3 regions of the Frateuria sp. GZRR35 genome follow, and region 2 is predicted to be linked to each of the others. Evidence: predicted binding sites of a transcription regulator. Region 2 holds the regulator's gene; each other region holds the start of a gene.

What was found. Region 2 encodes HrcA, which represses chaperone genes, less so after heat shock. Its sites were predicted from a motif close to TTNGCACTCNNNNNNNNNGAGTGCNAA; they were not measured.
Region 1: the regulator HrcA is predicted to act here: its motif matches at 1,212-1,238, upstream of rpoH (RNA polymerase sigma factor RpoH).
Region 3: the regulator HrcA is predicted to act here: its motif matches at 7,831-7,857, upstream of groES (co-chaperone GroES).

Annotation. Positions count from the first base shown of each region.
Region 1 covers NZ_JBHZGL010000005.1:42,658-53,212, forward strand. The annotation lists gene dinG (ATP-dependent DNA helicase DinG) at 1-99, shown strand, start outside; gene rpoH (RNA polymerase sigma factor RpoH) at 332-1,183, opposite strand; gene ung (uracil-DNA glycosylase) at 1,387-2,103, opposite strand; gene ACFWZ3_RS07705 (response regulator) at 2,100-2,933, opposite strand; gene ftsX (permease-like cell division protein FtsX) at 3,208-4,179, opposite strand; gene ftsE (cell division ATP-binding protein FtsE) at 4,176-4,853, opposite strand; gene ACFWZ3_RS07720 (DEAD/DEAH box helicase) at 5,131-6,837, opposite strand; gene trxA (thioredoxin TrxA) at 7,257-7,583, shown strand; gene rho (transcription termination factor Rho) at 7,744-9,510, shown strand; gene ACFWZ3_RS07735 (BlaI/MecI/CopY family transcriptional regulator) at 9,704-10,081, shown strand; gene ACFWZ3_RS07740 (M56 family metallopeptidase) at 10,216-10,555, shown strand, end outside.
Region 2 covers NZ_JBHZGL010000003.1:200,227-210,781, forward strand. The annotation lists gene ACFWZ3_RS05555 (MASE1 domain-containing sensor histidine kinase) at 1-344, opposite strand, end outside; gene ACFWZ3_RS05560 (response regulator transcription factor) at 514-1,152, shown strand; gene recN (DNA repair protein RecN) at 1,249-2,922, opposite strand; gene hrcA (heat-inducible transcriptional repressor HrcA) at 3,040-4,095, shown strand; gene grpE (nucleotide exchange factor GrpE) at 4,179-4,700, shown strand; gene dnaK (molecular chaperone DnaK) at 4,819-6,735, shown strand; gene dnaJ (molecular chaperone DnaJ) at 6,844-7,977, shown strand; gene dapB (4-hydroxy-tetrahydrodipicolinate reductase) at 8,236-9,030, shown strand; yybP-ykoY riboswitch at 9,135-9,276, shown strand; gene ACFWZ3_RS05595 (sodium:calcium antiporter) at 9,271-10,371, shown strand; gene ACFWZ3_RS05600 (2OG-Fe(II) oxygenase) at 10,376-10,555, opposite strand, start outside.
Region 3 covers NZ_JBHZGL010000017.1:5,176-15,730, reverse strand. The annotation lists gene ACFWZ3_RS16160 (hypothetical protein) at 1-480, shown strand, start outside; gene ACFWZ3_RS16155 (hypothetical protein) at 658-996, shown strand; gene ACFWZ3_RS16150 (ABC transporter ATP-binding protein) at 1,035-2,879, opposite strand; gene ACFWZ3_RS16145 (YciI family protein) at 3,041-3,382, opposite strand; gene ACFWZ3_RS16140 (LysE family translocator) at 3,562-4,191, shown strand; gene ACFWZ3_RS16135 (PLP-dependent aminotransferase family protein) at 4,209-5,546, shown strand; gene groL (chaperonin GroEL) at 5,715-7,358, opposite strand; gene groES (co-chaperone GroES) at 7,483-7,776, opposite strand; gene cutA (divalent-cation tolerance protein CutA) at 7,986-8,324, shown strand; gene ACFWZ3_RS16115 (DMT family transporter) at 8,385-9,281, shown strand; gene ACFWZ3_RS16110 (protein-disulfide reductase DsbD family protein) at 9,355-10,555, shown strand, end outside.

The DNA of each region.
Region 1 (10,555 bases), on a different contig from region 2:
ATCGTGCTGCTGGATCGGCGCGTGGTGACCAAGCGCTACGGCGCCGGGATGCTACGTGCGTTGCCGCCGTTCCAGCGGGTGATCGAGCGCGTCGCATAGAGCGCGGGCAAGCCCACCCTTATCTCGCGACTTCTTCCCACGGGTGTCGCGACGCGGCGCAGGCGTCCCAGCGTGGGCCTTGCAACCGCGAGGGCGATGGCGCTCCATGCTGGATACGCTTTGACACATGCATGGCGGATGCTCGAACTAGCGACAGTGCCGGTCAGCGGGGATCGCAAAAAGCAAAAGCGGCCCGAAAGGGCCGCTTTGCCGTTTGCTTGCGCGGCTACGCTCAGAACAACGCGCGCATCTTCTTCATCGCGTTCGCCTCGACCTGGCGGATGCGCTCGGCCGAGACGCCGTACTCGTCGGCCAGGTCCTGCAGCGTGGCCTTGTTCTCGTTGAGCCAGCGCCGCTGGATGATGTCGCGCGAACGCTCGTCCAGCTTCGAAAGCGCGCTGGAAAGCGTCTCCAACTGGTTGTCGGCCTGATCGGCGTCGGACACGTTGTCGTACGGATCGGCGCCATCGTCCACCAGGAAGGCTTCCGGCGCCGGCTTGGCGTCGTCGTCCGCATCGGCCGGCGCCTCGAAGCCGATGTCGCGGCCGGACAGGCGCGATTCCATCTCGCGCACGGTCGCCTCGGGCACGCCCAGATCGTGGGCCACCACGCGCACTTCTTCGGCGTTCATCCAGCCCAGGCGCTTCTTGCTCTTGCGCAGGTTGAAGAACAACTTGCGCTGCGCCTTGGTGGTGGCGACCTTGACGATGCGCCAGTTGCGCAGGATGAACTCGTGCATCTCGGCGCGGATCCAGTGCACCGCAAAGCTGACCAGGCGCACGCCCTGGTCCGGATCGAAGCGCTTGACCGCCTTCATCAGGCCGATGTTGCCTTCCTGGATCAGGTCGCCCAACTGCAGGCCGTAGCCAGAATAGCCACGGGCCACGTGGACCACGAAACGCAGGTGCGACATCACCAGTTTCTTGGCCGAACCCAGATCGTTTTCGTCGGCAAAGCGGCGCGCTAGCGCCTGCTCCTCGTCGTGGCTGAGCACCGGGATGCGGTGCACGGCGGAAATGTAGGCATCCAGGCTGCCAACGACGCTGGGGATCGGCAGGTTGGCGGTCACCAAGGCTTGGGACATGTGGAACCTCCGGCAAGTAAATCGCAGCTTAGCACTCCACTGTTGGGAGTGCTAAAAGGGCGAAAAGTTCAGCTGCGGGATTTATTGTACCGAATCGTACAGCAATATGGGTGGGCTAGCCAACCCTCTGCCATCCGGTCATGCCGCCATTGTTCACACGGGCGATCTATCGGCCGTGAACTGGTGGCCGCGCCTTGCAGCGGTCAGGCGGCCAGTTCCGAACGCGGCGGCAGCGACCAGTCGATCGGCGCCTGGCCGTGGCTTTCCAGGTAGCGGTTGGCGGCCGAGAAATGGCCGTTGCCGATGAAGCCCCGGTGCGCCGACAGCGGCGAGGGGTGCACCGAGCTCAGCACCAGGTGCCGGTTGGGGTCGACCAGCCGTCCCTTGCGCTGCGCGTAGGCACCCCAGAGCAGGAACACCAGGCCTTCGCGCTCGCGGTTCAACGCCTCGATGGCGGCGTCGGTGAAGCCTTCCCAGCCTTTGTTCTGGTGCGCACCGGCATGGCCCTGCTCGACCGTCATCACACTGTTGAGCAGCAGCACGCCCTGGTCGGCCCAGGGCGTGAGGCAGCCATGGCCGGGCCGCGGAATGCCGAGGTCGCGTTCGATCTCGGCAAAGATGTTGTTGAGCGAGGGCGGCACCGGTACGCCCGGGCGGACCGAGAAGCACAATCCGTGTGCCTGGCCGGGGCCGTGGTAGGGGTCCTGGCCCAGGATCACCACGCGCACCTTGTCGAACGGCGTGTGCGCGAAGGCGTTGAAGATCTCCGGGCCCGGCGGATAGAGCACCTTGCCGGCACGCTTCCGGGCACGCAGGAATTCCGCCAGCTCGCGCATGTCCGGGCGCTCCAGGTAATCGCCCAGGTGCGCCTTCCAGGAGGGCTCTAGGCGGACGCGTTCGGCGTCGGCCGTTTCGCTCACGCGTCTTGCGCCCGGGCGCGCAGGTGCTTGGCCACCCGCAACTGGAACAGGAGTTTGGTCACCAGCAGTTTTTCCTCGACCGGTTTCTCGACGAGGTCGTTGGCGCCGGCCTTCAGCAGCGCGGCCTGGTTGGCCGGATTTTCATCGCCGGTCATCACCAGTACGGGGAGCTCGCCTTTGCCGTAGCCGAAATGGCTGCGGATGCGCTCGAGCAGATCGCCGCCAGTCAGCTCGCCCTTCAGGCTGACGTCCGTGAGCACCACGTCCGCGCCGATCTGGCCTTGCGCGCGGTCGGTTTCCAGCATGGCGAGGGCGTCCTCCACGCTCACCACATGGCGCACGGTCAGGCCGATCTTCTCCAGCATGCGGCGGGTGGCCAGCGCCACCACGCGGCTGTCCTCCACGTACAGCACGGTGCCCTCGGCGGTCGCCTCCGGACGCACGTAGCCACGGATGAAATCGGCCAGCGCCTGGAAGCCGAGCGACTTGTCGAAGTAGTCGGTAACGTCGCCCAGCTCGCGCTTGTGCAGGCGCGCGTCGACGTCGCCGGAGACCACCACGATCGGCACATAGGCCTGCGCCGATTCGCGCACGTGGCGGGCCAGTTCCAGCCCGTCCATGTCGGGCAGGCGCAGGGCGATGGTGATGAAGTCGAACGGGCCCTGCTCGATCAGCGCGCGCGCCTCGGCGCCGCTACCGCAATCGACCAGCTCGGCCTCCGGCAATTCGGCCTTGAGCACGCGCGTGATCAGCTGGCGCACCACCTTGGAGCCGTCGACTACCAGCACCCGCGGCGCGGTGCCGGCGCGGCTGCCAACCTCTGCATTCATGCCCCACCCATCCACATCGAACCCCGTGTGCGCCCCGCGCGCACCCAAGGCTATCTTGCATCATCGCGCCTTGCACGGGTGCGAAGGCGATCACTAAGGCGTCCGGCGCCCAGGGCAGTCTCCGCGGTAGATACGTTCCGGGCTGCAAAAGCAGCGGCGCGGGCCATATTTCGCCCTTTGCAGGCCGATGGAACGACTATGGGGCGACAACGGATCAAAAGGTCCATCCCCTTGCGGCCGTTTTTCGCTTCGGACGTTTCTGCCGGCCAGGCTCCTACGCAGCCTTGCGCAACTGCCGTGCGCTGACCAGTCGCGCACCGATCCAACCCAGCACCGCCGACGCCAGCGGCACGGCCAGCAGCAGCCACCACGGCAGCGCCCCGAGGCTGAGGCTGCCGCCATAGGCGCGGTCCAGTTCGGCCGCCGGGCCGGCCAGCGCCAGTTCGATCGCCAGCGCCAGCAGCGAGGCCAGCACGCCACCGAACAAGCCGTACCAGACGCCGGCATAAAGGTACGGGCGGCGCACGAAGGCGCGGCTTGCGCCCAGCAGCATCAACACGCCGATTTCCTCGCTGCGGCTGGCGATATCGGTGCGCACGGTGTTGCCCACCACCAGCAACGCCGCCAGCGCGAGCAACGCGGCCAGCACCAGCACCACGCGATGGCCGACGCCTAGCAGTGCGTCCAGTCGCTGTCGCCACTGGCTGCTGTCCTGCACCAGTTCGACCGCGCGCTCGCCGCGCAGCGCTTCGACCAGCGCGTCCACCGCCGGGGCATCCAGCCCCGCCTTCGGTTGCACCACCAGCACCCACGGCAACGGATTGGCATCGTCCAGCGCGTGCACGGCGCCGGAGAAGCCCTGCAGGTTGGCCAGTTCGTCCAGGCCCTGTTGCGGCGTCTTGATGGTTACGCCGGCGACGTCGGACCGGCTGCGCAGTTCGCCGGCCAGCAAATTGGCCTGCGGGCCGGCCTGGTCGGCCTTCAGGAACACGCTGATCGCCGGGTTCTGGCCCAGCGCGCCACCCATCGACTGCAGGTTGGCCAGCAGTAGGTAGAACGCCAGCGGCAGCGCCAGCGCGAGGCCGAGCACGGCCACGGTCATCAATGTGCCGAGCGGGCGTCCGCCGAGCCGGCGCAGGCTCGCCGCCGCGCTCCAGCCGTGGTGCTCGCGCCAGCCGGCGAGGCGACGGGACTGGCTGCGCTCGCTGCGCGGCGCGGCCTTTTCGGTGACGGCAGGCGCGTTCACAGCACCTCCTCACCCGGGATGTCGGCCACCAGCCGGCCGTGGTCGAGCACCACCACGCGCTTGTGCATGCGCTTGATCAGCGGCAGGTCGTGGCTGGCCACCAGCACGGTGGTGCCGATGTCCTGGAACTCGGCGAACAGGCCCATGATCTCCACCGCCAGTTGCGGATCGAGGTTGCCGGTCGGCTCGTCGGCGATCAGCACCGCCGGGCGCGCGACGATGGCGCGGGCGATGCCAACGCGCTGCTGCTCGCCGGTGGACAGCGAATCGGGCAACTGCCGCTCGTACGAAAGCAGGCCGACCTTTTCCAGCGCGGCGCGTACACGGCGGCTGCGTTCGGCCGGCGCGATGCCGCCGATCAGCAGCGGCAGTTCCACGTTGGCGAACACGGTGCGGTCCATCAACAGGCGATGGTCCTGGAACACCATGCCCAGCCGACGCCGCAGTTTCGGGATGCCGCCACGGCCGACCTTCGCCAGCGCCTGGCCGTCGACCACGATCTGCCCGTGCGAGGGGCGCTCGATCAGCGCGATCAGCTTGAGCAGGGTGCTCTTGCCGGCGCCGGAATGGCCGGTGACGAAGGCCATCTCGCCCGCCGCCACCTCGAAGGACAATTGCGAGAGCGCCTCATGGCCGCCCTCGTAGCGCTTGCTCACCTGGTCGAAGCGGATCACCGCGTGTGGTTCCTTGTCCCGCACCAGAGGCAAAGGATACGGGAATGCCTGGTGCGGTTGGTGCCCGTCGCGCGCGGAAGAAGCCCCCGCTTCCTTGAGGGTCACCAGGTTGCCACGGACCAAGCTCCCTCTCCCCGCCGGGGAGAGGGTTGGGGTGAGGGGCCACCCCTGCGGCACGGTTACGTCGAAGCGAGGCTTTGACGGAGCCCATCGCGAGCCCCGGCCCCTCATCCGCCCCTGCGGGGCACCTTCTCCCGGAAGGGAGAAGGATCAAAGCTCAGCGCCCAGTGAACAGGCGCGTCAGGCGACGGAAGAAGCCCGGCTTCTTGCCGGTCGACTCCACGCCCGACTGCACGGTCACCTGGCGCGACGGACGGGACGGGCCGGCGCTACGCTCGCGCGGCGGCTTGCGCTCGCCGTGCGGCGGACGATTCTCGGTCGTTGCCTGGGCCTGCGGCGCGGCGTTCTCGCCACCCTCGCGGCGGCGGCCACGTCCACCGCGGCGGCGCCGGCGCTTGCGTGCGCCCTCGCCATCCGCTGCCGGGGTGGCGTCCGGGGCGGCCGGCCCCGTAGCCACGACACCCGGCTGCGGCTCGGTCGCCACAGCAGCCTCGCCCTCTGCCCGCGGCGGACGCGTTGCGCGTGGCGGGCGACCCTCGCGGGAGCCACGCTCGCCGCCGCGGCCACCACGGCGCGAGCCGTCGCGAGCCCCCTTGCGCTCGTCCCCGCGCGCCTCGACCTTGTCGCCAAATTGCGCGCTGTCGGCCGCCGCCTGCGCGGCGAACTGCGGATCGATCTCGCGCGGCTTGGGCATCACCAGCATGTCCGCCTCGACGGTCGCCACCGGGATTTTCTGTCCGATGTAGGTCTCGATCTCCGGCAGGCTCATCGCGTACAGGTCGCAGGCGAAGCTGACCGCGTCTCCCTCGGCGCCCAGGCGCGCGGTGCGGCCGATGCGGTGCACGTAGTCCTCGGCATCCTGCGGCAGGTCGTAGTTGAAGACGTGGCTGACCGCCGGGATGTGCAGGCCGCGCGCGGCGACGTCGGTGCACACCAACATGTCCAGCTGGCCTTCCTGGAAGCGCTGCAGCAGCTTCTGGCGCTTCAGCTGCGGCACGTCGCCGGACAACGCGCCGACGCGGTAGCCCTGGCGCTTGACCCGCTCGGTGATGCGCTCGGCGGCGGCCTTGGTGTTGACGAAGACAATGCTGCGGCTGGGCTTCTCGCGCTCCAGCAGATTGAGCAGCAGCGGCATCTTCTCTTCCTTGCTCGGGAAGTAGACGACCTGACGGACCTTGTCGGCGGTGACGTTGTCGGTCTCGACCACCAGCTTCTCGGCCTCGTGCATGTGCTCGTAGGCCAGCTCCAGCACGCGGTGGCTGAGCGTGGCCGAGTACAGCAGCACCTGGCGCTGCTCGCGCGCCGGCAGTCGGCGGAAGATGAAGCGCACGTCCTTGATGAAGCCCAGGTCGAACATGCGGTCGGCCTCGTCGATCACCATGACCTCGACGCCGTTGAGGCCGAACACCTGCTGCTTGTAGTAGTCGAGCAGGCGGCCCGGGGTGGCGATGATGATGTCGCAGCCGTCCTTGAGCTGCTGGCGCTGCTTGTCGTAGTCGACGCCGCCGTAGATCAACGCGGTCTTCAGCCCGGTGTGGCGGCCGATGTTGCGCGCGTCCTTATCGATCTGGATAGCCAGCTCACGGGTCGGCGCAATGATCAGCGCGCGCGGATCGGAATCCTTGCGCTCGGCCACCGCCGGCTGGGTGAGCAGGCGGTTCATCAGGGCGACCAGGAAGGCGCAGGTCTTGCCAGTGCCGGTCTGTGCCTGGCCGGCAACGTCGCGGCCGGTCAGCGCCACCGGCAGGGTCAGTGCCTGGATCGGCGTGCAGCGCGTGAATCCGGCCTCGGCGAGGCCTTGCTGCAGCAGCGGGTGAAGGTCGAAATTGGTGAAGAAGGTGTCGGTCAGTACGGTTTCGGACATGGGTCACAGAGTGGGATGCGGGCAGACGCCTGGGCCGGCCCGGCTCCGCCGCCGGTGGCGCGGAGCGGTTGAAGTTGCGGGGCGGGGCGACCTCGAGTGCGCCCTGCCGGCCGTCTCTTTAAGGACCGGTCCGTGCGCACAACGTCGCTGATCTCCGCCGATGGAGGCTGGGACCGACGGTTCCGCTGGCATAGGCGAGCGGGCAGCTTTTTCCGGCCGGCTCGCCTATGACAACGGAACCCTCCGTCGCCACCCTTGAATCGCTTGAATCGCGACCCGAGTTACGCTGGAATGGAGGCCTGCCGCAATGGCAATCCCGCAGTCTTCCCGTTGGAACCCGCGCAACATGGGCGCCCCAGTGTAGCCGATGCCGGCCGCGCGGTCCCAAACCCCTTTCCCACGCAACCATGGAGATCCTGGTGAGCGACCTGATTACCCACGTCAACGACGATGCCTTCCAGAAGGACGTGCTCGAGTCCGATACCCCCGTGCTGCTCGATTTCTGGGCCGAATGGTGCGGCCCGTGCAAGGCCATCGCGCCCATGCTCGATGAGCTGGCCAAGCAGTACGAGGGCAAGCTCAAAGTCGTCAAGCTCAACATCGACGAGAACCAGAAGACCCCTCGCACCTACGGCGTGCGCGGCATCCCGACCCTGATGGTGTTCAAGCACGGCAAGGTCGAGGCGACGCAGATCGGCGCCGTCAGCAAGGGCCAGCTCTCCCAGATGATCGACAAGACGCTTTGACGCGCCTTTCCCGCCGCGCGCGCTTTACGGCGCCGCGCGGCGGATGCTAGATTGCCTTTCACGACCGACAGGGGCGGTCCGCTTCGCCCCTCCCGCGCGCTCCGCGCGACGCTCGTCACTCCCTCCTGTTTCTCCAACGGCGCCCCCACGAGGTTTGCCCGTGTCCGATATCGAAACCCAAGACCCGTCCGACGCCAAGCGCGCCGAACCCAAGAGCGCGGATGCGCCGCGCACCCGCGCGCCGCGCAAGTCCGCTGCCGAGAAGGCCGCCGCGCCAGCCCAGGCGGCGGCCCCGGCTCCGGCTCCGGTACCCGCTCCGGCACCCGCTTCCCCACCGGCACCTGCTCCGGCCCCCGCGCAGGCCAGTCTGCCGATGGAGCCCGGCGACAACGCGCAGCGCGCGCCGCAGGAGGCCCGCGAAGGCGGCCAGAACGGCAACGGCCAGCAGCAGGCCAACGGCAACGGCAGCAACGAGCGCCGCAACGACCGCAACGACCGCAACGAACGTGACGGCCGCGGCCGCCGTCGCCGCCACGAGCGCGGCCAGCGCCCGCAGGGCGGCCAAGGCGGCAGCCAGGGCGGCAACCAGGGCCAGCCCAACCGCAGCAACCCGCGCGGCCTGCCCGAAGACGACGAGAACGCCGACATCGGCAGCAACGACCGGCTGATCAACCTCACCGAGCTCAAGCGGATGAGGGCGCCCGAACTGCTGGCCTTCGCCGAATCGCTCGGCATCCAGGAAGGCGTCGCCCGCGCCCGCAAGCAGGACGTGATCTTCTCGATCCTGAAGGCCCACGCCCGCTCCGGCGGCGGCATCTGGGCCGAGGGTGTGCTGGAAATCCTGCAGGACGGCTTCGGCTTCCTGCGCTCGGCGGATGAGTCCTACCTCGCCGGCCCGGACGACATCTACGTGTCGCCCAGCCAGATCCGCCGCTTCAACCTGCGCACCGGCGACTACATCACCGGGCGCGTGCGCCATCCGAAGGAAGGCGAGCGCTACTTCGCGATGCTCAAGGTCGACGACATCAACGGCGATCCGCCGGAGGCGTCGAAGAACAAGATGCTGTTCGAGAACCTGACGCCGCTGTTTCCGCGCAAGGCGTTCCATCTCGAGCGCGGCAATGGTTCCAGCGAGGACATCACCGGCCGCATCCTCGATCTCATCGCGCCGATCGGCAAGGGCCAGCGCGGCCTGATCGTCTCGCAGCCGAAGTCGGGCAAGACGATGATGCTGCAGAACATCGCGCAATCGATCCAGTACAACCACCCCGAGTCGCACCTGATCATCCTGCTGGTCGACGAGCGTCCCGAGGAAGTCACCGAAATCGCCCGCACGGTGCGCGCCGAGGTGATCAGTTCGACATTCGATGAACCCGCGGCCCGGCACGTGCAGGTCGCCGAGATGGTGATCGAGCGCGCCAAGCGCCTGGTCGAGCACAAGAAGGACGTGATCATCCTGCTCGACTCCATCACCCGCCTGGCGCGCGCCTACAACACGGTGGTGCCAAGCTCCGGCAAGGTGCTGACCGGCGGTGTCGACGCCAATGCGCTGCAGCGCCCGAAGCGCTTCTTCGGCGCCGCGCGCAACGTCGAGGAAGGCGGCTCGCTGACGATCATCGCCACCGCGCTGATCGACACCGGCTCGAAGATGGACGAGGTGATCTACGAGGAGTTCAAGGGCACCGGCAACATGGAGGTGCACCTGTCCCGCCGCATTGCCGAGAAGCGCGTCTACCCGGCCATCGACATCAACCGATCCGGCACCCGCCGCGAGGACCTGCTGATCGACCCGGACCTGCTCGCCAAGATCTGGATCCTGCGCAAGCTGCTGCATCCAATGGACGAGCTGGCCGCGATGGAATTCATGCTCGACAAGATGAAGAACACCAAGACGAACGACGAGTTCTTCAATTCGATGAAGCGCTGAACCGTAGCGCCTTCCAGGAAACAGGCCGGCATATGCCGGCCTGTTTCGTTTTGCGGCGCCTGGCCCTTTGCGCTCCCGTCACTGCCAGCAGGCCTGGCACCGGCCGGAACGGCTTCTACTATATTTATAGTTGACAAGCTTCCGTCCCGGCTGTATCAACTATGGCCATAGTTTGCAAGGCGGGCTGGCGCGGATGAAGATTTCTCTTACCGACCGGGAAGCCGACGTCATGCAGGCGTTGTGGGACCACGGTCCTTCGCTGGTGGCCGAGGTCCGCGAGCGATTGAGCGACGAACTCGCCTACACGACGGTGCTTACCGTGTTGCGCACCCTCGAGGCGAAGGGCTACGTCGCACACGAGGAAGAAGGTCGCGGACACCGGTATTTCGCCAGCGTCAAGCAGACGACCGCGCGCAAGAACGCCGTACAACACCTGACCGACAAGCTGTTCAAGGGCTCGGCCGAGCTGTTGTTCTCGCACTTGGTTTCCGACCAGAAGCTCAGCCCCGAGCAGATACGCCGCATGCGCCAACTGCTTGCCGAGCGGGCCGGCAAGGAGCGCGGGAAGTGACCGGCTGGATGGCGTACGTCGTCCTGGTCACCCTGGCCCTGAGTGCAGCAGCGCTGGCGGCCGAACAGGCCGCCAAGTGTCGCCGCGGTACCACGCGATGGATATGGATCGCCGCGCTAGCCGGCTCGCTGGCGTTGCCCGCGGCCGTCGCCTCGGTATCGATCCGCCTTCCCGGCGCTCTCGGCTTCGACGTTTCGACGGCATCGATCGCCTTGCGCGATGCCACTTCGATACCGATGCCGCCCGCGCTGGTCGATTTCGGCGGCGCCCGGCCCTATGGCCGTTCGCCTCGTGTCCAGGCGCTGCTGCACGAAGCCTGGCCAGCCGCCTCGATCCTCATGCTGCTCGCCCTGGCCTGGAGCTCGGTATCGCTGCATTGGCGCAAGCGCGGCTGGTTCGAGCAGCACATGAGCGGCGAGCGCGTTTTGGTCTCGCCTGATGCAGGCCCCGCGGTAGTCGGCCTGCTGCGCTCGC
Region 2 (10,555 bases):
CGAGTGGCCTCTTCCGGGTCGCGCAGGCTGGCGTGCAGGTTGACCCGGCGCAGCAGCCACAGGCCGATCGCCATGACCAGCGGTTCGGGCAGATCGCCGATGACGAAGGTCTCCCAGCCCATCGGTAGGCCGGAACGCAGGTCCAGGATGACCGTCGCGGCCAGTTCCAACCCCAACGGCCAGAACCACTGCCGCGTCGGCACGATAAGCAACGCAGCGAAGCGCAGGCCGAAAGGCAGCATCCAGTACGGCTGCTGCGTAGGCAGCAGCGCCAGCCACAGCAGCACGTAGATGACGCCCAGCAGCGGGCCGGAGTCAGGCAGGGAAAGGGGCTTCGATCGCATGCCGGCGATGGTACATGCGACTGTCGCCTGTCCAGCGCGCGGCGCGCGTTCGGGCAGGGGCGGCCGGAGTCTTATAGACTCGGAAGGATAGGGCCGGACGCGGGGGCGTCCGAAGCGGTCGAGCCGCATCGCGGCACACCGCCCGAAAACGGAGAGTCAGCGGGGCAGCATGTACAGCATCGTTCTGGTCGACGACCACGCCATCGTCCGCGAGGGGTTCAAACGGCTCATCGAGCTGGAGCCGGACCTGGAGGTGATTGCCGAATGCCGGTGCGCCGACGACGCGGTGGACGCGATCAACCAGCGCCGGCCCGACCTGGTCGCGCTGGATCTCTCGCTTCCCGACGGCAGCGGCCTGCCGCTCATCGAGCATCTGCACAGCTTGGCCCCGGATACGCATATCGTGGTGCTGAGCATGCATGACGGCGAGCCTTACGTTTCCGAAGCGCTGCGCCGTGGCGCCAGTGGCTACGTCACCAAGGGCGCCGCGCCGGAAGAACTGGTGGCGGGCCTGCGCCAGGTGATGCAGGGCGAGACGTTCCTGAGTTCGGACCTGCGCCAGCGCCGTGCCGAGCGGCCCAGCGAGGCGCTCGATCCGGTCAACCGGCTGACCGCGCGTGAGCGCGAGGTATTCCTGCTGCTCGCGGCCGGCAAGGCGCCCAAGCAGGTGGCCGCTGCACTCGGAGTGGGGCAGAAGACGATCTACATCCACCGCGCCAGCCTGATGGGCAAACTCGGCGCGGGCTCGGAACTGGATCTTTACCGCATGGCCAGCGAGCGCGGTCTTTTGTCCGAGCGGAAGAATTAGCGCGTTGTTGCAGGAGCCCGCTTGCGGGCGAGGCTCTTCGACCTGGTCGCGCGAGAGCATCGCCCGCAAGCGCTCTCCTGCAGGGGCTTGGCGCTCTCAGGCGCTTTGCGCGCGTTCCAGCATCTGCCTGGCGTGGGCGCGTGTTTCGCGCGAAATCTCCACGCCACCCAGCATCCGCGCCAGTTCGTCGCGGCGCCCGGCGGCATCCAGCTTCTCGATCTGGGTGCGGGTAGTGTCGCCGTCGCTGTGCTTGCTCACACGCAGGTGCGCGTGCCCCTGGGCGGCGACCTGCGGCAGGTGGGTGACGCACAGCACCTGTCGCTCGCCGCCGAGCGCCCGCAGCTTCTGCCCGACCACTTCGGCCACCGCCCCGCCGATGCCGGTATCGACCTCGTCGAACACCATGCAGCCGATCGTGTCCTTGCCCAGCGTGGCCACCTCGATGGCCAGGCTGATGCGCGCCAGCTCGCCGCCGGAAGCGACCTTGCGCAATGCGCGCGGCGGTTGGCCGGGATTGGCGCTGACCAGCAGCTCGCAGCGATCGCGACCCTGCGCGTCGGGTTCGTCGCCGTCGACCGGCTCGAGTTCGACGACCAGCCGGCCGCCCGCCATGCCCAGTTCGCCCATCAATGCGCTGACTTCCTCGCCCAGGCGCGCGGCCGCCGTGCGGCGGGCGAGGCCCAGGGCATCGGCGGCCTTGGCGTAATCGCGCTCCAGTCGCGCGCGCTCGGCGGCGAGCCGCTCGAGCGCGTCGCCGGCGCCTTCCAGTTCGGCCAGCTCCGTCTGCAGCGCGCCAAGCCGTTCGTGCAGCTCGGCGACCGGCAGACGGTGGCGGCGCGCCAGTTCATGCAGCCGGGTGAGGTGCGTGTCCACCTCGGCGTAGCGTTCGGGGTCGAGGTCGACGTCCTGGGCGTAGCGCGAGAGTCCGTCGGACGCTTCGCCGAGCTGGATCTCGGCATTGTCGAGTAGTTCCAGCAGCGGCGCGAGGCGCGGATCGAGTGCAGCCAGCTTGCCCAGCTCGCCGTGCGCGCGTCCGAGCGCGCGGCGCAGCGCGAATTCGCTGTCGCCATCGAGCAGTTCGACCACGCCCGAGGCGCCCTCGGCCAGCCGGCCGGCGTTGGCCAGGCGTTTGTGGCTCGCCTCGAGTTCGGCCAGCTCCGCCGGCGGCAATGCCCAGCGTTCGAGATCGTCCGCTTCGTGACGCAGCAGTTCCAGCCGCTGCTCGCGGTCGTCGCCACCGCTGAGCTTGCGGATTCGCGCGCCCAGCTCCCGCCACTGCGTGGCCAGCGCGCGCACCTGCACGACCTGTTCCTCGTTCCCGGCGTAGGCGTCCAGCAGGTCCAACTGGTGGCTGCGCGAGAGCAGTGCCTGGTGTTCGTGCTGGCCATGGATCTCCACCAGCAGCGTGGCCAGTTCGCCGAGCTGGCTGGCGTTGGCCGGGCGGCCGTTGATCCAGGCGCGCGAGCTGCCCTCGGCGCGGACCACGCGGCGCAGCTGGCAGGCCCCTTCGTCGTCCAGTTCCTCCCGCGCCAGCCAGGCGCGGGCTTCGGGCAGGGCGGAGAGGTCGAATTCCGCAATAAGTTCGGCGCGATCGAAGCCTTCGCGCACCATCCCGCTGTCGGCGCGCGCGCCGGCCAGCAGCATCAGCGCGTCGACCAGCAGCGACTTGCCGGCGCCGGTTTCGCCGCTGACCACGGTCAGGCCCGGGCCGAAGGTGACTTCGGCCTCTTCGACGACGGCGAAATGGCGGACATACAGGGAAGTAAGCATGGCGTGGAATTGTACGGGCAGAATGGGCGCGCGGCGCGGCTACCGCCGCGGCCGGCGTTCTTGCAAACTCGGCGGCGACACCTTATTTCTGTTCCGTCTCACCGTTTGCCACAGCGCATGACCCGACCCCACGACCTCGACGCCCGCGCCCGCCGCCTGCTGCGCACCCTGATCGCGCAGTACCTGGCCGATGGCGAGCCGGTGGGGTCGCGCACGCTGTCCCGCTCTTCGGGCCTGGACGTGAGCCCGGCGACGATCCGCAACATCATGGCGGACCTGGAGGAAGCGGGTCTGGTCGCTTCACCCCATACTTCGGCCGGACGCGTGCCCACGCCAAGGGGGCTTCGCCTGTTCGTCGACAGTCTGATCGAGTTGCAACCGCTGCCGCGCGAGGACATGGCGCGGCTCAAGCGCGAGCTGCCGCCCGGTCCCACGACCACGCGCGACCTGCTGGGCAACGTATCCACGCTGCTTTCGGCGATGACCCACTTTGCCGGCGTGGTGACGGTGCCGCGCCAGGGCGATTTTCCGCTGCGCCACATCGACTTCGTGCCGCTGCCGGACGCACGCGTGCTGGTGATCCTGGTGTTCTCCGACAACCAGGTGCAGAACCGCATCGTGCAGCTGGCCAAACCGCTGGACAGCCGCGAGCTGGAGCAGGCAGCCAACTACCTCAACACGCACTTCGCCGGACTTCGCGTGGACGACATCCGCAGCCATCTACTGCGTGAGTTGCGCGAGGCGGGCAGCGAACTCAACCGCCTGGTCGCCAGTGCGACAGAGCTCGCGGCGGCCTCTTTCGCGCCGCAGGGCGGTGGGGATGACGTCCTGGTCAGTGGGCAGACCAACCTCATGGGCTACGCCGAGCTGGCCGACTTGGACCGGCTGCGCGAGCTGTTCGAGGCCTTCCAGAAGAAGAATGAACTGCTCCAACTGATGGAGGTGTGCGCCCGGGCGCCGGGCGTGCGCCTGTTCATCGGCGAGGAATCGGGTTTCGCGGCGCTCGACGGGTGCAGCGTGGTGACCGCCAGCTACGGCGTGCAGGGCCGCATGCTGGGCGCGGTCGGCGTGATCGGACCCACCCGCATGGCCTACGACCGGGTGATCCCGGTGGTGCAGGCGACCGCCGGATTGCTCAGCGACGCCTTGAATCGCGCCGCGACGTCCCTATAACCGCCCCCGGAGGGCGGGTTTCCCGCGTTTTTTTGGCGGCCGGCACGGAGGTGCCGGTCCGGACTTGTCTTTGGGAGTAACGCATGCAGAACAACGAGCAGACGCCGGACCAGGTGCAGGAACCCGGCTCCCCGGAAGCGCAAGGGGCCGACGCCCTGCAGGCACGGATCGCCGAGCTTGAGGCGAGCAACGCGGAGTTGCGCGAATCGGTGCTGCGCGAACACGCAGAGCTGGAGAACCAGCGCCGACGCCTGCATCGCGACCTGGAACAGGCGCGCCGCTTCGCCAACGAGAAGCTGCTGAACGAGTTGCTGCCGGTCTACGACAGCCTGGAGCGCGGCCTGGCGATCGAAAGCGGCGACGCGGCTGCCGTGCGCGAAGGCCTGGCGCTGACCCTGAAGGCGCTGCTGAAGGTGGCCGAGAGCCACGGCCTGGTGCAGGTCGATCCGGTCGACCAGCCGCTCGACCCGGAACGCCACCACGCCGTGAGCATGGTCGAGGCGCCCGGCAAGTCGCCCGGCACCGTGGTGAACGTGCTGCAGAAGGGTTACGTGCTCAACGACCGGCTGCTTCGTCCGGCGCTGGTCGCCGTCGCCAGAGACTGACGCATCACTCGCTGAACACACATGCGGCCCCGCGGCATTGAATCGCCGGGCGCGGGCCACCATCTGGAAAACCATCGCGGCCGCGGGGGCCGCCTAGAAAGCATTGGAGCTAGACACTATGGGCAAGATCATCGGCATCGACCTGGGTACCACCAATTCCTGCGTCGCCGTGATGGATGGCAGCAGCGCGAAGGTGATCGAGAACGCCGAGGGCGATCGCACCACGCCGTCCATCGTCGCCTTCAGCAAGGACAACGAGGTGCTGGTCGGCGCACCGGCCAAGCGCCAGAGCGTGACCAACCCCAAGAACACCTTCTATGCGGTCAAGCGCCTGATCGGCCGCAAGTTCACCGACGCCGAGGTCCAGAAGGACCTGCACATCGTGCCTTACGGCATCGTTGCCCACGAGAACGGTGACGCCTGGGTGCAGACCTCCGACGGCAAGAAGATGGCGCCGCAGGAGATCTCCGCGAAGGTGCTGATGAAGATGAAGAAGACCGCCGAGGACTATCTCGGCGAGCCGGTGACCGAGGCGGTGATCACGGTGCCGGCCTACTTCAACGACAGCCAGCGCCAGGCGACCAAGGACGCCGGCCGCATCGCGGGTCTTGAGGTCAAGCGCATCATCAACGAGCCGACCGCGGCCGCGCTGGCCTATGGGCTGGACAAGAAGGGCGGCGACCGCAAGATCGCGGTGTACGACCTCGGCGGCGGTACGTTCGACGTGTCGATCATCGAGATCGCCGAAGTCGACGGCGAGAAGCAGTTCGAGGTGCTGGCCACCAATGGCGACACCTTCCTCGGCGGCGAGGACTTCGACAAGCGCGTCATCGACTACCTGGTCGACGAGTTCCAGAAGGACCAGGGCATCGACCTGCGCAAGGACCCGCTGGCGCTGCAGCGCCTGAAGGACGCGGCCGAGCGCGCCAAGATCGAGCTCTCCTCCGCGCACCAGACCGAGGTGAACCTGCCGTACGTGACGGCCGATGCCTCCGGTCCGAAGCACCTGAACATCAAGCTGACCCGCGCCAAGCTGGAGGCGCTGGTGGAAGACCTGGTCAAGCGCACCATCGAGCCGTGCCGCATCGCGCTCAACGACGCCGGCCTGCGCGTATCCGACATCAACGAGGTGATCCTGGTCGGTGGCCAGACCCGCATGCCCAAGGTGCAGGAGTCGGTCAAGGACTTCTTCGGCAAGGAGCCGCGCAAGGACGTCAACCCGGACGAGGCCGTCGCCGTGGGCGCGGCGATCCAGGGCGGCGTGCTGGGTGGCTCGGTCAAGGACGTGCTGCTGCTGGACGTCACTCCGCTGTCGCTCGGCATCGAGACGATGGGTGGCGTGATGACCAAGCTGATCGAGAAGAACACCACCGTGCCGACCAAGGCCGCGCAGACCTTCTCGACCGCCGATGACAACCAGACTGCAGTGACCGTGCACGTGCTGCAGGGTGAGCGCGAGCGCGCCAGCGCGAACAAGTCGCTGGGCCGCTTCGACTTGTCCGGCATCGACCCGGCGCCGCGCGGCATGCCGCAGATCGAGGTCACCTTCGACATCGACGCCAATGGCATCCTGCACGTGTCGGCCAAGGACAAGAAGACCGGCAAGGAACAGAAGATCGAGATCAAGGCCGGCTCGGGCCTGTCCGAGGAGGAGATCCAGCGGATGGTCGCCGACGCCGAGGCGAACAAGGAAGAGGACAAGAAGTTCCACGAGCTCGTCGCCACCCGCAACAAGGCCGACCAACTGGTGCACGCCACCCGCAGTGCGCTGAAGGAGCACGGCGGCAAGGTCGGCGGGCAGATCGGCTCGATCGAGGAAGCGCTGTCCGAGCTTGAGAAGGTCAAGGACGGCGACGACAAGGCGCAGATCGAGGCCAAGATGGAGAAGCTCGAGCAGGCCGCGCAGGCGCTCTACGCCGCGGCCCAGGGCGGCGGCGCGGAGGCCGGCCCGCAGGCCGCACCGGGCGGCGGCTCGGCCCAGCCCGACGACGTGGTCGATGCCGAGTTCACCGAGGTCAAGGACGAGAAGAAGTAATCGAGGGAACGCGACCGAGCCGATGAGACAGCCCGCGCCGGCTATCATGTCGCGCGGGCTGTCTGTTGATCGGGCGGCCAGATCTGGATCAGGGGTGTGGTTGAAGTCATGAGTGCAGCAACGGGAAAGCGTGATTACTACGAGGTGCTCGGCGTCGAGCGCACCGTTACCGAGGTCGAGCTGAAGAAATCCTTCCGCCGCCTGGCGATGAAGTACCACCCGGACCGCTGCCCGGACGATCCCACCGCGCAGGAGAAGTTCAAGGAGGCCAAGGAGGCCTACGAGGTCCTCTCCGACACGCAGAAGCGTGCCATGTACGACCAGCACGGCCACGCCGCCTTCGAGGGCGGCATGGGTGGCCGCGGTGGCTTCGGCGACATGGGCGACATCTTCGGGGACATTTTCGGCGACATCTTCGGCATGGGCGGTGGTGGTCGCGGCCGGCCGCGCCGCGGCGCGGACCTGCGCTACGTGATGGAGCTGGATCTGGAAGAAGCGGTCTTCGGCGTCGAGAAGACGATCGAGATCCCGACCCAGGTCAATTGCCACCATTGCAACGGCAGTGGCTCGGCCGACGGCAAGACCACCCAATGCAAGACCTGCCACGGCCACGGCCGCGTGCGCATGCAGAACGGTATCTTCTCGATCCAGCAGGCGTGCCCGCATTGCGGCGGCAGCGGCCAGACGATCGAGAAGCCCTGCAAGGCCTGCCGCGGCGAAGGCCTGCTGGAGGAGCGGCGCACGCTGTCGGTGCACATTCCGGCCGGCGTGGACAACGGCGACCGTATCCGGCTCTCGGGCCAGGGCGAAGCCGGTCCGGCCGGTGCCGAGGCGGGCGACCTATACGTGGACGTGCGTGTACGGGAACACGCGATCTTCCAGCGCGACGGCAACGATCTGCACTGCGAAGTGCCGATCCGCTTTTCGCAAGCGGCGTTGGGCGCCGAGCTCAAGGTCCCCACGCTGGAAGGGGAAGTACCGGTGTCGATCCCGCCGGAAACCCAGACCGGCCAGACGTTCCGCCTGCGCGGGCGCGGCGTGAAATCGGTCCGCTCCGGTCGCGTAGGCGACCTGATCTGCCGTGTCATGGTGGAAACCCCCGTACGCCTGACCCGCGAGCAGCGCGAGCTGCTGGAGCAGCTCGAGGCCACCTTCAGCGGAGGCGACGCCGACGCCCATACACCGCGCGCCAAGAGCTGGGTCGACGGGGTCAAGGACTTCCTCTCCCGCGTCACCTCGTAAAGCCATGCACGAGTGCCTGCCCCTCACCCCAACCCTCGCCCCTCTGGGAGAGGGTTGGGGTGAGGGGCAGAGCTAGAGGGGAGTTTGTCCTTCGAAGACAGCAGTGGCTCTTGGTGGGCAAGGGCTGCGGCCTTGGCTCGGGCCAGTCCTGTCGCAGGCCCGGCACCTTTCCCCGTGGGGAGAGAGGCAAAGCATGGCGAATGCGCATCCTTTCCCTCCCGGTTACGCTACGCGTTCCAGTACGCAGGGAACCACGCGATGACCCGACCGCTACGCCTCGCCGTCAACGGCGCCACCGGCCGCATGGGACGCGTATTGCTCGATCTATTGCATGACGACGCCCGCTTCGAGGTCACCGGCGCACTCACCGGGCCGGGCATGCTGCAACTGGGCGACCGCGCCTGGCACGACCGCGCCTCGCCCTGCTTCCAGGCGGAGTGGCCACAGGATCGGCTGGACGCGGTAATCGACTTCAGTGGCCCAGCTGGGCTGGCCTCCGCGCTGGATTACTGCACCGCCCACGGCGTGGCGCTGGTCAGCGGCACCACCGGGATCGACGCCGCGCTCAAGGCGCGCGTGGAGCAAGCGGCCGCGCGCATCCCGCTGATCCATGCGAGCAATTTCAGCCTCGGCGTGGCCGTACTCACCCGGTTGCTCCGTCAGGCCGCCGCGGCCTTGCCTCAATGGGATCTGGAGATCGTCGAGGCGCACCACCTTCGCAAGACGGACGCGCCCTCGGGCACCGCGCTGTCGCTCGGCGAGGCCGCCGCGGCGGCACGCGGCACAACGCTTGCGCAGGATGGCGTCACCGGCCCGCGCGAGGGGATGCGCCGCGTTGGGAGTATCGGCTTCGCCGTGGTGCGCGGCGGCGACATCGTGGGGGAACACACCGCCATGCTCATCGGCGCCGGCGAGCGTGTGGAGCTGACCCACCGCGCGACCGATCGCAGCATCTTCGCGCGCGGTGCGATCGAGGCGGCTCACTGGCTGCACGGGCAGCCGCCCGGCGCCTACGACCTCGAGGCACTGCTGGCTGCCCGATTGGACGGCTGATCCGCAGGGCGGGCTTCAGCCCACCATGCCATGCGGGCCTGGCGTGGTGCGCAGCCCTGCATCGGCGCTGCTTGTCCCGCTTGCGCCTCGCCGCTACCATCTCGCCCGTTGTCATTGGGGAGTAGCCATCCTCACCCCCGAAGGTCCTGCGCCTTCGTTCCCCGAGGAATCCGCGTCAACAGACTTGGAGCCAACGCTCCATGGCGTGGATGGCCGCACCGCCGGAGCCCGGCGAGGCGCGTGCCCGGCGAGACCTTTGGCCACGATGCGCTCGAACCCCTGCCGGGCGGGCCGCATCGTCGCGCCATCGGTTTTCCGCTCGCCCGGCCGGATCATGTGTTGATGCTCACCGCCTTGTGGTTCCTGCTCTCCGCCGGCGCGATCTATGCCGCCTGCGAGTATTTCGTCAACGGTATCGAATGGTTGGGCCGCAAGTTTCGACTCGACGCCACGGCGACCGGTACGGTGCTCGCCGCCTTCGGCACCGCATTGCCCGAGAGTGCCGTCACCTTTATTGCGGTGGTATTCGGGCATACGCCCGAGCAACGGGGTATCGGCGTCGGTGCCGCCCTGGGCGGGCCGCTCGTGCTGGGGACTATCGCTTATGCGGTCGTCGGCATCGCGCTGTGGAGTAACCGACACCGACTGCGACGACCCGATGCGGTGGTGAAGGTCGACCACGCGCGGCTCGCGCGCGACCAGCGCTGGTTCCTTTCCATCTTCGTGGTCAAGTGCGCACTGGGCCTGGTCGCGTTCGCGCTGAAGCCGTGGCTGGGTGTGTTGTTCATCGGCGCCTACGGCCTGTACGTCTGGCGCGAGCTCAAGGCCGGCGACATGGCGGCTGACGAGGAGGAGCTCGAACCGCTGAAGTTCCAACCCCGCGCGGCCGACCCGGCGATGTGGCGCGTGGTCGCCCAGAGTGGGCTCGCGCTGGTGGTGATCGCGATCGCATCGCGCATCTTCGTGACGCAGATCGAGGTGATCGGGCTGGCCTTTGGCCTGTCCGCACACGTCGTGGCGCTGGTTCTCAGCCCGGTGGCGACCGAATTGCCGGAAACGGTCAATGCGCTGATCTGGGTCCGCCAGGGCAAGGAGCGGCTGGCGCTGGCGAACATCTCCGGCGCCATGATGATCCAGGCGACCATTCCCAGTTCGCTGGCACTGTTCTTCACGCCGTGGCTGTTCGACCTGCCGCTGATCGTGGCGGGCACCTTGACCACGGTGGCGGTCGGTTATCTGTGGTGGCTCTTCCAGCGCGGGCATGTGAAGGCGCGCTGGCTGGTACCGGTGGGCCTGCTCTACGGCGTGTTCGCCGCGTTCGTGGTCTGGCACCTGGCCTGAAGGATCAGCCCCGGTGCGCGGCGCTGCGGTCGCGCCCGGCGCCGAAACGGCGGTCCAGCGCACCGACCAGCTTCTTGAAGGCCCGCGAGAACTTGCCGCGCCGGGTCTTGCGCAGTTTTTCTTCTTCGCTGGTCAGCCAGGCGACCTGGATGACCCGGCGCTCGCCCTCGAAGGGCAAGTGGCC
Region 3 (10,555 bases), on a different contig from region 2:
CTCGGCGGTACCGGCCAGGTCGGTGCCGGGGTAACGGCCGGTGCCAACGGCGCCCTGACTGGCGTACCCGGGCGCCTCGGTAACCAGCCGGGCCAGACCCTGCAGCGCGCCGACCGCCATGCCCGCCACGCCACGCGTCGCGCCACCGAACAGACCCGCCACACGCTGGATCGCCACGACCGCGCGGAGGTGGACACCGCGGCCAGCGGCTCGGCGGGCGTGCGCGCGGGCGATCAACGCGCCGCTGCGAACGCCGGCGTCCGCGCCGGAGCGGCCGTGGATGCCGGCGCTGCGGCACACCAGGCCCAGGACACCGCGCGCGGCGTCGGCGGGCAGGTCAGCGACAGCGCCCATGCGGCCATCGACAGCACGCAACGTACGGCCGGCTCGGTCGGCGACGCCGCGAGCCGCACCGCGACCGGCACCTCGGTAGGCGCCGACGCCAAGGTGCGGGCCAAGGCCGAGGCGCATGGCCACTGACGACACCAGGGTGCGCCTGTGGGCTCAAGCCCCGGCCCCGGCGCCGCGGCCGCCCCGTTCAGCCATCTGTCTGCCCGCTTAAGCGCCACCAGACCGGTTCAGAACCTACTGGGACGAACCGGTCTAGTGTCCCGCTCACCGCGGGCTCCGCGGCGACACTTCCGAAGGAGGATCCCCATGCACAAGACCCTGCTTGCCGCTTTCATCGGCGCCAGCGTGTTCGCCGTTCCCGCGTTCGCGCAGGTCATCCCCGGCAGTGCCGGCCAGGCCACGGCCCATGGCTCGGCGCAGGCCGGCGCCACCGCGCCAGGCCTGAATGCGAATGCCGGCATCGGTACCGGCGCCACGACACCGACGACCGGTTCGTCGGGCACGCAACCACTCGGCCTGGGCGGTCTGCTCAAGCAGACGCAGGCGGCCGACGCGGCCGCCACCACGTCCAGCGAAGGCGCCGGGCCGACCGGTGAGCTCAACGCGAAAGCCCGCGAGAAGCTGCGCGCGGCGCACGGGCACTGAGCCCCGGCAGGCAACCCCGCGCTGCCGGGGTTGCCCGCTCAGGCGAGCGCATCCTCGGCGGCAACGAAGCCGCCGGTCTGGCGCTCCCACAGCCGCGCGTACAGGCCGCCATGCGCGATCAGTTGCGCATGCGTGCCGCTTTCCACGATGCGCCCCTTGTCCAGCACGACCAGGCGATCCATCCGCGCGATCGTCGACAGCCGGTGCGCGATCGCGATCACGGTCTTGCCCTGCATGAGCAGGTCCAGGCTCTCCTGGATCGCCGCCTCGGCCTCGGAGTCCAGCGCGCTGGTGGCCTCGTCCAGGATCAGGATCGGCGCGTCCTTGAGCAGTACGCGCGCGATCGCGATGCGCTGGCGCTGGCCGCCGGAAAGCTTCACGCCGCGCTCGCCGACGTAGGCGTCATAGCCGCGCCGCCCTTCACCATCGGACAGCGTCGGGATGAACTCGTCCGCACGCGCCTTGCGCACCGCTTCGGCCACCTGCGCCTCGGTCGCGTCCGGACGGCCATAGAGCAGGTTGTCGCGGATCGAACGATGCAGCAGCGAGGTGTCCTGGGTGACCACGCCGATCTGCGAACGCAGGCTTTCCTGGGTGACGCGCGCGATGTCCTGGCCATCGATCAGGATGCGCCCGCCCTCCAGGTCGTAGAGACGGAGCAGCACGTTGACCAGCGTCGACTTGCCGGCGCCGGAGGGACCGACCAGCCCGATTTTCTCGCCCGCGCGCACGGTGAGATCCAGGCCCGCAATCACGCCGCCAGTCTTGCCGTAATGGAAATGGATGTCCTCGAAGCGCGCCTCGCCGCGGGTGACTTCCAGCGGCATGGCGCCGGCTGCGTCCTGCACCGTGCGCGGCTGCGCGATGGTCGCCATGCCGTCCTGCACCGTGCCGATGTTCTCGAAGATGCCGTTGACCACCCACATGATCCAGCCGGACATGTTGTTGATGCGGATCACCAGCCCGGTCGACAGCGCAATCGCGCCGACGGTCACCTGCCCATGGCTCCACAGCCACAGCGCCAGGCCCGAGGTACCCACGATCAGGAAGCCGTTGAGCGTGGTGATGGTGGCGTCCATCGCGGTGGTCTGGCGCGTCATCGCGCGTGTCTTGTCGACCTGGTCGTGCAGCGCATCGGCGACGTAGGCTTCCTCGCGCCGCGTGTGCGCGAAGAGCTTGAGCGTGAGCACGTTGCTGTAGCCGTCGACGATGCGTCCCATCAGCTTCGAGCGCGCTTCGGAGGCCTTCCACGAGCGCTGCCGCGTGCGCGGGATGAAGAACGCCAGCGTGGCGATGTACAGCAGCAGCCAGACCACTAGTGGCGCAGCCAACCAGGCGTCGGCCTGCGCGAACATCACGATCGCGCTGCCGGTGTAGATCGCCACGTACCAGATCGCATCGACAATCTGCACTGCGGACTCGCGCAGCGAACTGCCGGTCTGCATGATGCGGTTGGCGATGCGGCCGGCGAAATCGTTCTGGAAGAACGACAGGCTCTGGCGGATCACGTAGCGATGGTTCTGCCAGCGGATGCGCGCGGTCACGTTGGGCACGATCGCCTGGTTGACCAGCAGGTCGTGCAGCGCGTTGAACACGGGCCGCGCGACGAGCGCCACGAACGCCATCCAGGCCAGCTCGCGCCCGTGCCGCTGGAAGAACGCCGCGCCCTCGGCCACCTTGGCCATGTCCACCAGCCGCCCGATGAAGGCGAAAAGCGACACCTCGATGACCGAGACGAAGAAGCCCACCACCAGCACCGCGGCGAACATCGGCCACACCTGGCGCAGGTAGAACAGGTAGAAGCGCCCGGGCGTGCCCGGGGGCATCACGTCGGCCGGATCCTTGAACGGATCGATCAGCGATTCGAACCAGCGGAAGAGCATGGGTGGGTCCGGGGAATGGGCCGGACATTCTGGCGCAAGGGCGCGCGCCGTGCGGTGAAGGCACGATTCGACGCCGCACCCGCACCCGCGCCGTTCGTCCCGAGCGCAGACGCGAGCACCGAAATCGAAGGGCCCCTTCGCCGCAGGCAAGGTCTCGCCGGTCAGCCCGGCGGCGCCAACCCCGGCACGGGCTCGAACCGACACACCCGCGCCCGCTCGATCCCATCGCGCACGACCGGGTCTTCCGCCACGAACGCTGCCACGGCCGCCGTGTCGAGCCCGCGGAACACCACCATCCCGCCCTGCGGCAGGCCATCCAGCCCGCTCGCCGGACCGCCCAGCAGGATCTCGCCCCGCGCGGCCGCCTCACCCAGCCGCGCCATGTGCACGGCCATTTCAGGCATGGCCGCCAGCGCCTCGGCCACCTGCGTGGGCGTGCCGCAGGGATAGCGTTCGGCCGGCTCGTAGATCACCAGCACATGGCAAAGGCCGGGGTCGGACATCGGTGGGCTCCTTGGGCTGCAGAGGCCGACAAGCCTGCCGACCGCGGCCTCGGGCGGCGCGCCTGCCCGGGGCAAACCGCGCAAGTGTCCTGGGACACTTCGTGCCTTCTCCTCCACACCTCGCGCGCCGCCGGGGGGCTGCCCGCGACCATGCGCACGCTCCCTTCGAGGCCACGTCGATGCATCACGAGAAGCTGCTCGCCTTCGCCCTGTTGCAGGGCCTGTTCGCGATCACCCCCGGCCCGGCAGTACTGCTCACCGCCTCGCACGCCATGGCGCGCGGCACCCTGGCCGGGCTGCGCGTGGCGCTGGGCATCCAGCTCGCGAACGTGTGCTACCTCTCCCTGTCGGGGCTGGGCGTGGGCCTGCTGTTGCGCACCTCGCCCATTGCGTTCCACGCGCTGAAGCTGGTCGGTGCCGCCTACCTTGCCTGGCGAGGGCTGGCCGCCATGCACGACGCCTGGACTGCCGGCGACAGCGCGCCCGCGGGCACCGCCGTCAACGCCGCGCGACCGTTCACCGAAGGCCTCATCGGGCAGCTTGCCAATCCGAAGTCGATCATCTTCTTCGGCGCGCTGCTGCCCTTGTTCGTCGCGCCGGGCCACGCGCTGGTTCCGCAGTACGCGCTGCTCGCCGCGTTGTGCGTGGCGATCGAGCTGCCGGTACTGGGCGCCTATGCCGTCATGGCCTCGGCGGCCGGACGGCTGGCGCATTCGGCACGCGCCGTGCGTCTGCGCCAGGCTGGCTCCGGCGCCTGCCTGGTGACGGTCGCGGTGCTGCTTGCACTGGTACCGCTGGTCGACCGCTGAGCTGCGAAAATGGCGGCATGACGGTTCCGACCTGGCAACAGTTGCTGCGTACGCTCGAGAGCGAGATCGCCAGCGGCACGCTGCAACCTGGCCAGCCAGCCCCCTCGCAGCGCGCCGCGGCGCGACGCTGGGGCGTGTCGGTCGCGACCGTGACGCGGGTCTACGCCGAAGCCACGCGGCGCGGCTGGCTGCACGCCCGGGTGGGCAGCGGCACGGTCGTGGCACGGCCAGCCGCGCCACCCGGCCCAGCGCCGGCCGCGGACCTGCACGACCTGGCGATAAACGCGCCGCTGGTGCCACGCCATCTCAATGCGTCGGCGCTGCTGCGCGATGCCTTCGCACGGCTCGCCGAAGGACGTGCACACGCCCTGCTCGACCGCGCCGGCCAGACCAGCGAAGCGGCGCAGCATGTCGAGGCGGCCGCACAGTGGCTGACCACGCTGGGGATAGCCGCGGAGCCGGACCGCACGTTCATCACCCCCGGGGCCCAGGCGGGCCTGCTGGTCGCCTTGCGCAGTGCTGTCGGGGAGGGCGGCGGCATGGCCTGCGAGCCGCTGATCAACCCCGGCCTCGCCGCGGCGGCCGAGTTTGTAGGCGCGCGTCTGCTGCCGGTCGCCGTGGATGCCGAAGGCCCACGGCCAGAGGCCGTGGAGGCGCTGGCCGTCACGCGCGGACTGCGCGCGTTGTACGCCTCGCCCAGCTGTTCCAATCCGCTGGCGCTTCACTGGAGCGCAAAAAGGCGGCGCGAGCTGACAGCCCTCGCCGAAAAGCACCACTTGTGGGTGATCGAAGACGATGACGTACTTCCGCTGGACCCCGCCTCCACGCCGCTGTGCACGCTGGCGCCCGAGCGCACGCTGTTGATCGTGGGGCTGTCCAAACTCGCCGGCTTCGCCCTGCGCACGGGCTTCGTGCACGTGCCGCGCGCGTTGGCGGATGGCTATCGACGGCACCTGCGCGCCGCCGTGTGGATGGCCTCGCCCGTCCTGGCCGAGATCGCCGCGCATTGGCTGGATACCGGCCTGATGGACGAACTGGTTCAGGCGCGCCGGCAGGATGCAATGCAGCACCAGGCGATCGCAGCGGCGTTGCTGGGTGGCCACGGCTACCGTGCGCCGGTATTCGGCACGCACGGCTGGCTGCCGCTGGCGAAACCGTGGGATGCCGAACGGTTCGCCTTCCACGCCCGCCGGCACGGCGTGGCGGTGGCGCCGGATGCCGAGTTCCGCCTCGCCGGCGTGCGCGGATGGGCCGGCGTACGCCTGGCTTTGTCCTCGACCGCCTCCAGTGCCCAGCTGCGCGAGGCGCTGGAGGCGCTGGCGCACCTGCTCGCGCACGGCCCCCAGCCCGGTTAGCGCACCGCCGTTGCCTTGTAGGAGCCCGCATGCGGGCGATGCTCCTGTCCTGATGTCTATCCGAGCCAGGAGCATCGCCCGCAAGCGGGCTCCTACAAAAAAACAGCCGGGCAAAAGAAAACCCCGCGCGGGGCGGGGCTTTCTTCGATACAGCGGTGAGCTGGGGACTTAGAAGTCCATGCCGCCCATGCCACCCATGCCGCCCGGGGCGCCGCCGTGGTTGTGCTCTTCCTTCTTCGGCAGCTCCGCCACGATCGCCTCGGTGGTGATCGCCAGGCCGGCAACCGACGACGCGTGCTGCAGCGCGGTGCGGGTCACCTTGGTCGGGTCCAGGATGCCCATCTGCACCATGTCGCCGAACTCGCCGGTGGCCGCGTTGTAGCCGAAGTTGCCCGAGCCGTCCTTGACCTTGTTGAGGATCACGGAGGGCTCTTCGCCGGCGTTGGCGACGATCGCGCGCAGCGGCGCTTCCAGCGCGCGGCGGGTGATCGCGATGCCGAGGTTCTGGTCGGTGTTGTCACCGGTCAGGCCCTCGACAGCCTTGAGCGCACGGATCAGCGCGACGCCGCCGCCAGGCACCACGCCTTCCTCGACCGCCGCACGGGTGGCGTGCAGGGCGTCTTCGACGCGGGCCTTCTTTTCCTTCATCTCGACCTCGGTGGCGGCACCGACCTTGATGACGGCCACGCCGCCGGCCAGCTTGGCCACGCGCTCCTGCAGCTTCTCGCGGTCGTAGTCGGAGGAGGTCTCCTCGATCTGCGCCTTGATCTGGCTGATGCGCGACTGGATGCGCTCGGCTTCGCCGGCGCCGTCGATGATGGTGGTGTTTTCCTTGGTGATCACCACGCGCTTGGCGCGGCCCAGGTCGTTGATGGTGGCCTTCTCCAGCTGCAGGCCCACTTCCTCGGAGATCACCTGGCCGTTGGTCAGGATCGCGATGTCCTCGAGGATCGCCTTGCGACGGTCACCGAAGCCCGGGGCCTTGACGGCGGCGACCTTGACGATGCCGCGGATGGTGTTGACCACCAGCGTGGCCAGCGCCTCGCCCTCGACTTCCTCGGCGACGATCAGCAGCGGCTTGCCGGCCTTGGCGACGCCTTCGAGGATCGGCAGCAGTTCGCGGACGTTGGAGATCTTCTTGTCGTGGATCAGGATGAACGGGTCGTCCAGTTCCACCTGCTGCGACTGCTGGTTGTTGATGAAGTACGGCGACAGGTAGCCACGGTCGAACTGCATGCCCTCGACCACGTCGAGCTCGTTCTCCAGGCCCGAGCCTTCCTCGACGGTGATCACGCCTTCCTTGCCGACCTTCTTCATCGCGGTGGCGATGATGTCGCCGATGTTCGAATCGGAGTTGGCCGAGATGGTGCCGACCTGGGCGATCGCCTTGTCGTCGGCGGTGGGGTTGGAGAGCTTCTTCAGCTCGCCCACGGCCGCGACGACGGCCTTGTCGATGCCGCGCTTGAGGTCCATCGGGTTCATGCCGGCGGCGACCGCCTTCAAGCCTTCCTGGATGAACGCCTGCGCCAGCACGGTGGCGGTGGTGGTGCCGTCACCGGCGACGTCGGAGGTCTTGGAGGCGGCTTCCTTGACGATCTGCGCGCCGAGGTTCTCGTACTTGTCGGCCAGCTCGATCTCCTTGGCGACGGACACGCCGTCCTTGGTGATCGTCGGGGCGCCGAAGCTCTTCTCGAGCACGACGTTGCGGCCCTTGGGACCCAGGGTGACCTTGACCGCGTTGGCCAGGGTGTTCACGCCCTTCAAGATGCGCGAGCGGGCGTCTTCGCCGAAGCGGACTTCTTTGGCTGCCATAAAATTTTTCCTTGAAAAATTTTGAAATTAGGTACGGAAAATTCCGCGAAAGGGGTACAAGAAGGAGCCGAAGGCGACTGGCGTGCGCGCTCTTTTCTCGCGCTCAGCCAAAACCGCCGAACGATCAGCCTTCAATCACAGCCACGATGTCGTCTTCCTTCAGGAAGACCAGCTCTTCGCCGTCGATCTTGATTTCCTGGCCGGCGTACTTGCCGAACAGCACGGTGTCGCCTTCCTTCAGGCTCATCGGACGGACGTTGCCGTCTTCCAGGATGCGGCCGGTGCCGGCGGCGATGACCTTGCCGCGGGTCGGCTTCTCGGTGGCGCTGTCGGGGATGACGATGCCGCCGGCGGAGACGCGCTCCTCTTCCAGGCGCTTGACGATGACGCGATCGTGCAGCGGACGCAGTTTGCTCATGGATGGAACTCCACTAGTTCGGGTTGAAAGAGGTGAAGGATCACCGGGTCGCTGTTAGCACTCGGTGATGGTGAGTGCCAATTCTACGGACGCAACCGGCCCCTGCAAGGGGCTGGAACGCGAATGGCTCAGCAGGTGGGGGGACAGGTGCGCTCCTACAGGTTTTCGCCAACGCCATCCTTGCGCGCAGGCGGCTACCATGGCTCGCCATGCCCGCCTCCGTCCTGCTCTGCTACTGCACCTGCCCCGACGCCGACAGCGCCACGCGCATCGCCGAAACGCTGGTGGCCGAGCGCCTCGCCGCCTGCGTCAACCGCCTGCCCAGCATCGCCTCGACCTACCGCTGGCAGGGCGCGGTCACTACCGACAGCGAGCATCTGCTGCTCATCAAGACCACCGCCACCCGCTTCGAGGCCCTGCGCACGCGCCTGCTTGCGCTGCATCCATACGAGCTGCCCGAACTCATTGCCGTACCCATCGAACACGCCCACGCGCCTTACCTGGCCTGGGTCCGAGAGGCCACCGGCGAGCGGCCGCAAGACTGCTGACAACCCTTGTCAGCGGGACTCCGGCAGACTTGTCCTCCCCCATTCCCCGCCCCCCCCAAGATGAAGAAGATCGACTACGCCGTCCTGCTGTCGCTGGGCGCCCTGTGGGGTGGCTCGTTCCTGTTCATGCGCATGGGCGCCGGTGCCTTCGACGCGCTGCCGCTGGCGGGCCTGCGCGCGATCGGCGCGGCGCTGTGCTTCCTGCCGCTGCTGGCTTCGCGCCGGCGCCTGGCCGAATGGCGCGAGCACTGGTGGCCGATCGCCGTGGTCGGGCTGACTAACTCGGCGCTACCCTTTCTGCTGTTCACTTTCGCCACGCGCAGCCTGCCGGCGGGCTTCGCCTCGATCATCGACGGCATGACGCCGATGTTCGCCGCGCTGATCGGCTGGCTGTGGCTGGGCCAGCGGCTGGACGCCTGGCGTGGCGCGGGGCTCGCGGCCGGTTTCGCGGGCATCCTCTGGCTGGCCCAGGGCAGCCTCGCAGTGGCTCCGGGCGCCGGCATGGCGTTGCTCGCCTGCGTGGCGGCCACGGTGCTCTACGGCTATGCGGTGCACTACTCGCACCTGCGCCTGGCGAGCGTCAACCCGCTGGTGGTGACGATCGGCAGCCACATGGTCGCCGCGCTGGTGCTGCTGCCGACCACCGTGCTGGCCTGGCCGACCCGGCCGCCGCCGATGCACGCGTGGCTGGCGGCGGCAGGACTGGCCGTGTTGTGCACGGCGCTGGCCTACGTCTTGTTCTTCTGGGTGCTGGCGCGCGTGGGCGCGCAGCGGATCATGGTCATTCCCTACCTGATCCCCGCCTTTGGCGTGCTGTGGGGCGCTCTGCTGCTGGGCGAGCCGGTGACGATGCGCATGCTCGCCGGTTGCGCGGTGATCCTGCTTGGCACGGCGCTCACCACCGGGCTGGTGCGTCCGCGGCGCGCGGTGCCGGCGCTGGCGGTCGAGGAGACATAAGGCCGCAACCGCCGGGGGCCCTGGGCGTGATGGGTCCATAATGGATCTCCCGCCCCGTGCCGCTGGAGACGCGATGCGCCCGATCATCGGCCGCCTGGCCGCCCGCCTGCCGTTGTTGATGCTGCTCCTGTGCCTGGCCGCACTGGCGCGTCCGTCGTTCGCACAGGAAGACGACGGCCTGCTGCCGGTCACCGAGGCCTACGAGCTCTCGGCCGACGCCTCCACCCCGGGCCTACTCAAGCTGCACTGGGAGATCGCGCCCGACTACTACCTCTACCGTGGCCGCATGAAGTTCAAGCCGGCCGATGGCGTGACCCTCGGCGAACCGACCTTCCCCGACGGCGAGAAGCACCACGACGAGTACCTGGGCGACGTGGAGATCTACCACCACGCGATCGAGGCCAGCGTGCCCTATACGGTGGCGCCGGGCACCACGCGGCTGCGTCTGGGCGTGCAGTTCCAGGGCTGCCACGAGGTCGATCCGAAGATCTGCTATCCGCCGCATACCGAGCAGCTGGACCTGCCGCTGCCGGCAGCCGCTGGTGCGACCGGTGGCGGCTCACTGGGCGCCGCGCTGGAGAAGCTCGGCGCCACCCACGGCGCCGCAGGCAACGACGCACCGCTGCCCGCGGAGCAGGCCTTCAGGCTCGAAGCCCTGGCGCAGGATCCGCACCACCTGCTGCTGCGCTGGACGATGCCGCCGGGCTACTACCTCTATCGCGACCAGACCCGGCTGCAGCTGCGCGACGGCCAGGGCCTGACACTGACGCCACAGTGGCCAGCCGGCACGCGCAAGGACGATCCGCACTTCGGCAGCGTGACCGTGTACTTCAGCGAGCTGGACCTGCCGGTCACGGTCGCCGGGGATCTCCACGGCCGCTCGCGCCTGACGCTCGAGGCGAGTTTCCAGGGCTGCCAGGACGGCGGCCTGTGCTACCCGATGATGACGCGCGCGCTGGACGTCGAGCTGGGTAGCGCGGTGCCGGCGACTGGCACGCCGACCGCGACCGCCCCCGAGGCGCCGCCGGCCTCGGCGACGCAAGGTCCGCTGCAGACCAGCCTGTGGCTCGCGCTCTTGCTCGCCCTCGGCGGCGGCCTGGTGCTCAACCTGATGCCGTGCGTGCTGCCGGTGCTGTCGATCAAGGCGGTCGGCCTGCTGGAAAGCGGCGAGAGCCCGGCCCGCGCACGGGCGCATGCGATCGCCTACACCGCCGGCGTGCTGCTGAGCTTCGTGGCGCTGGGACTGTCCATCCTGGCCCTGCGCTCGGCCGGCC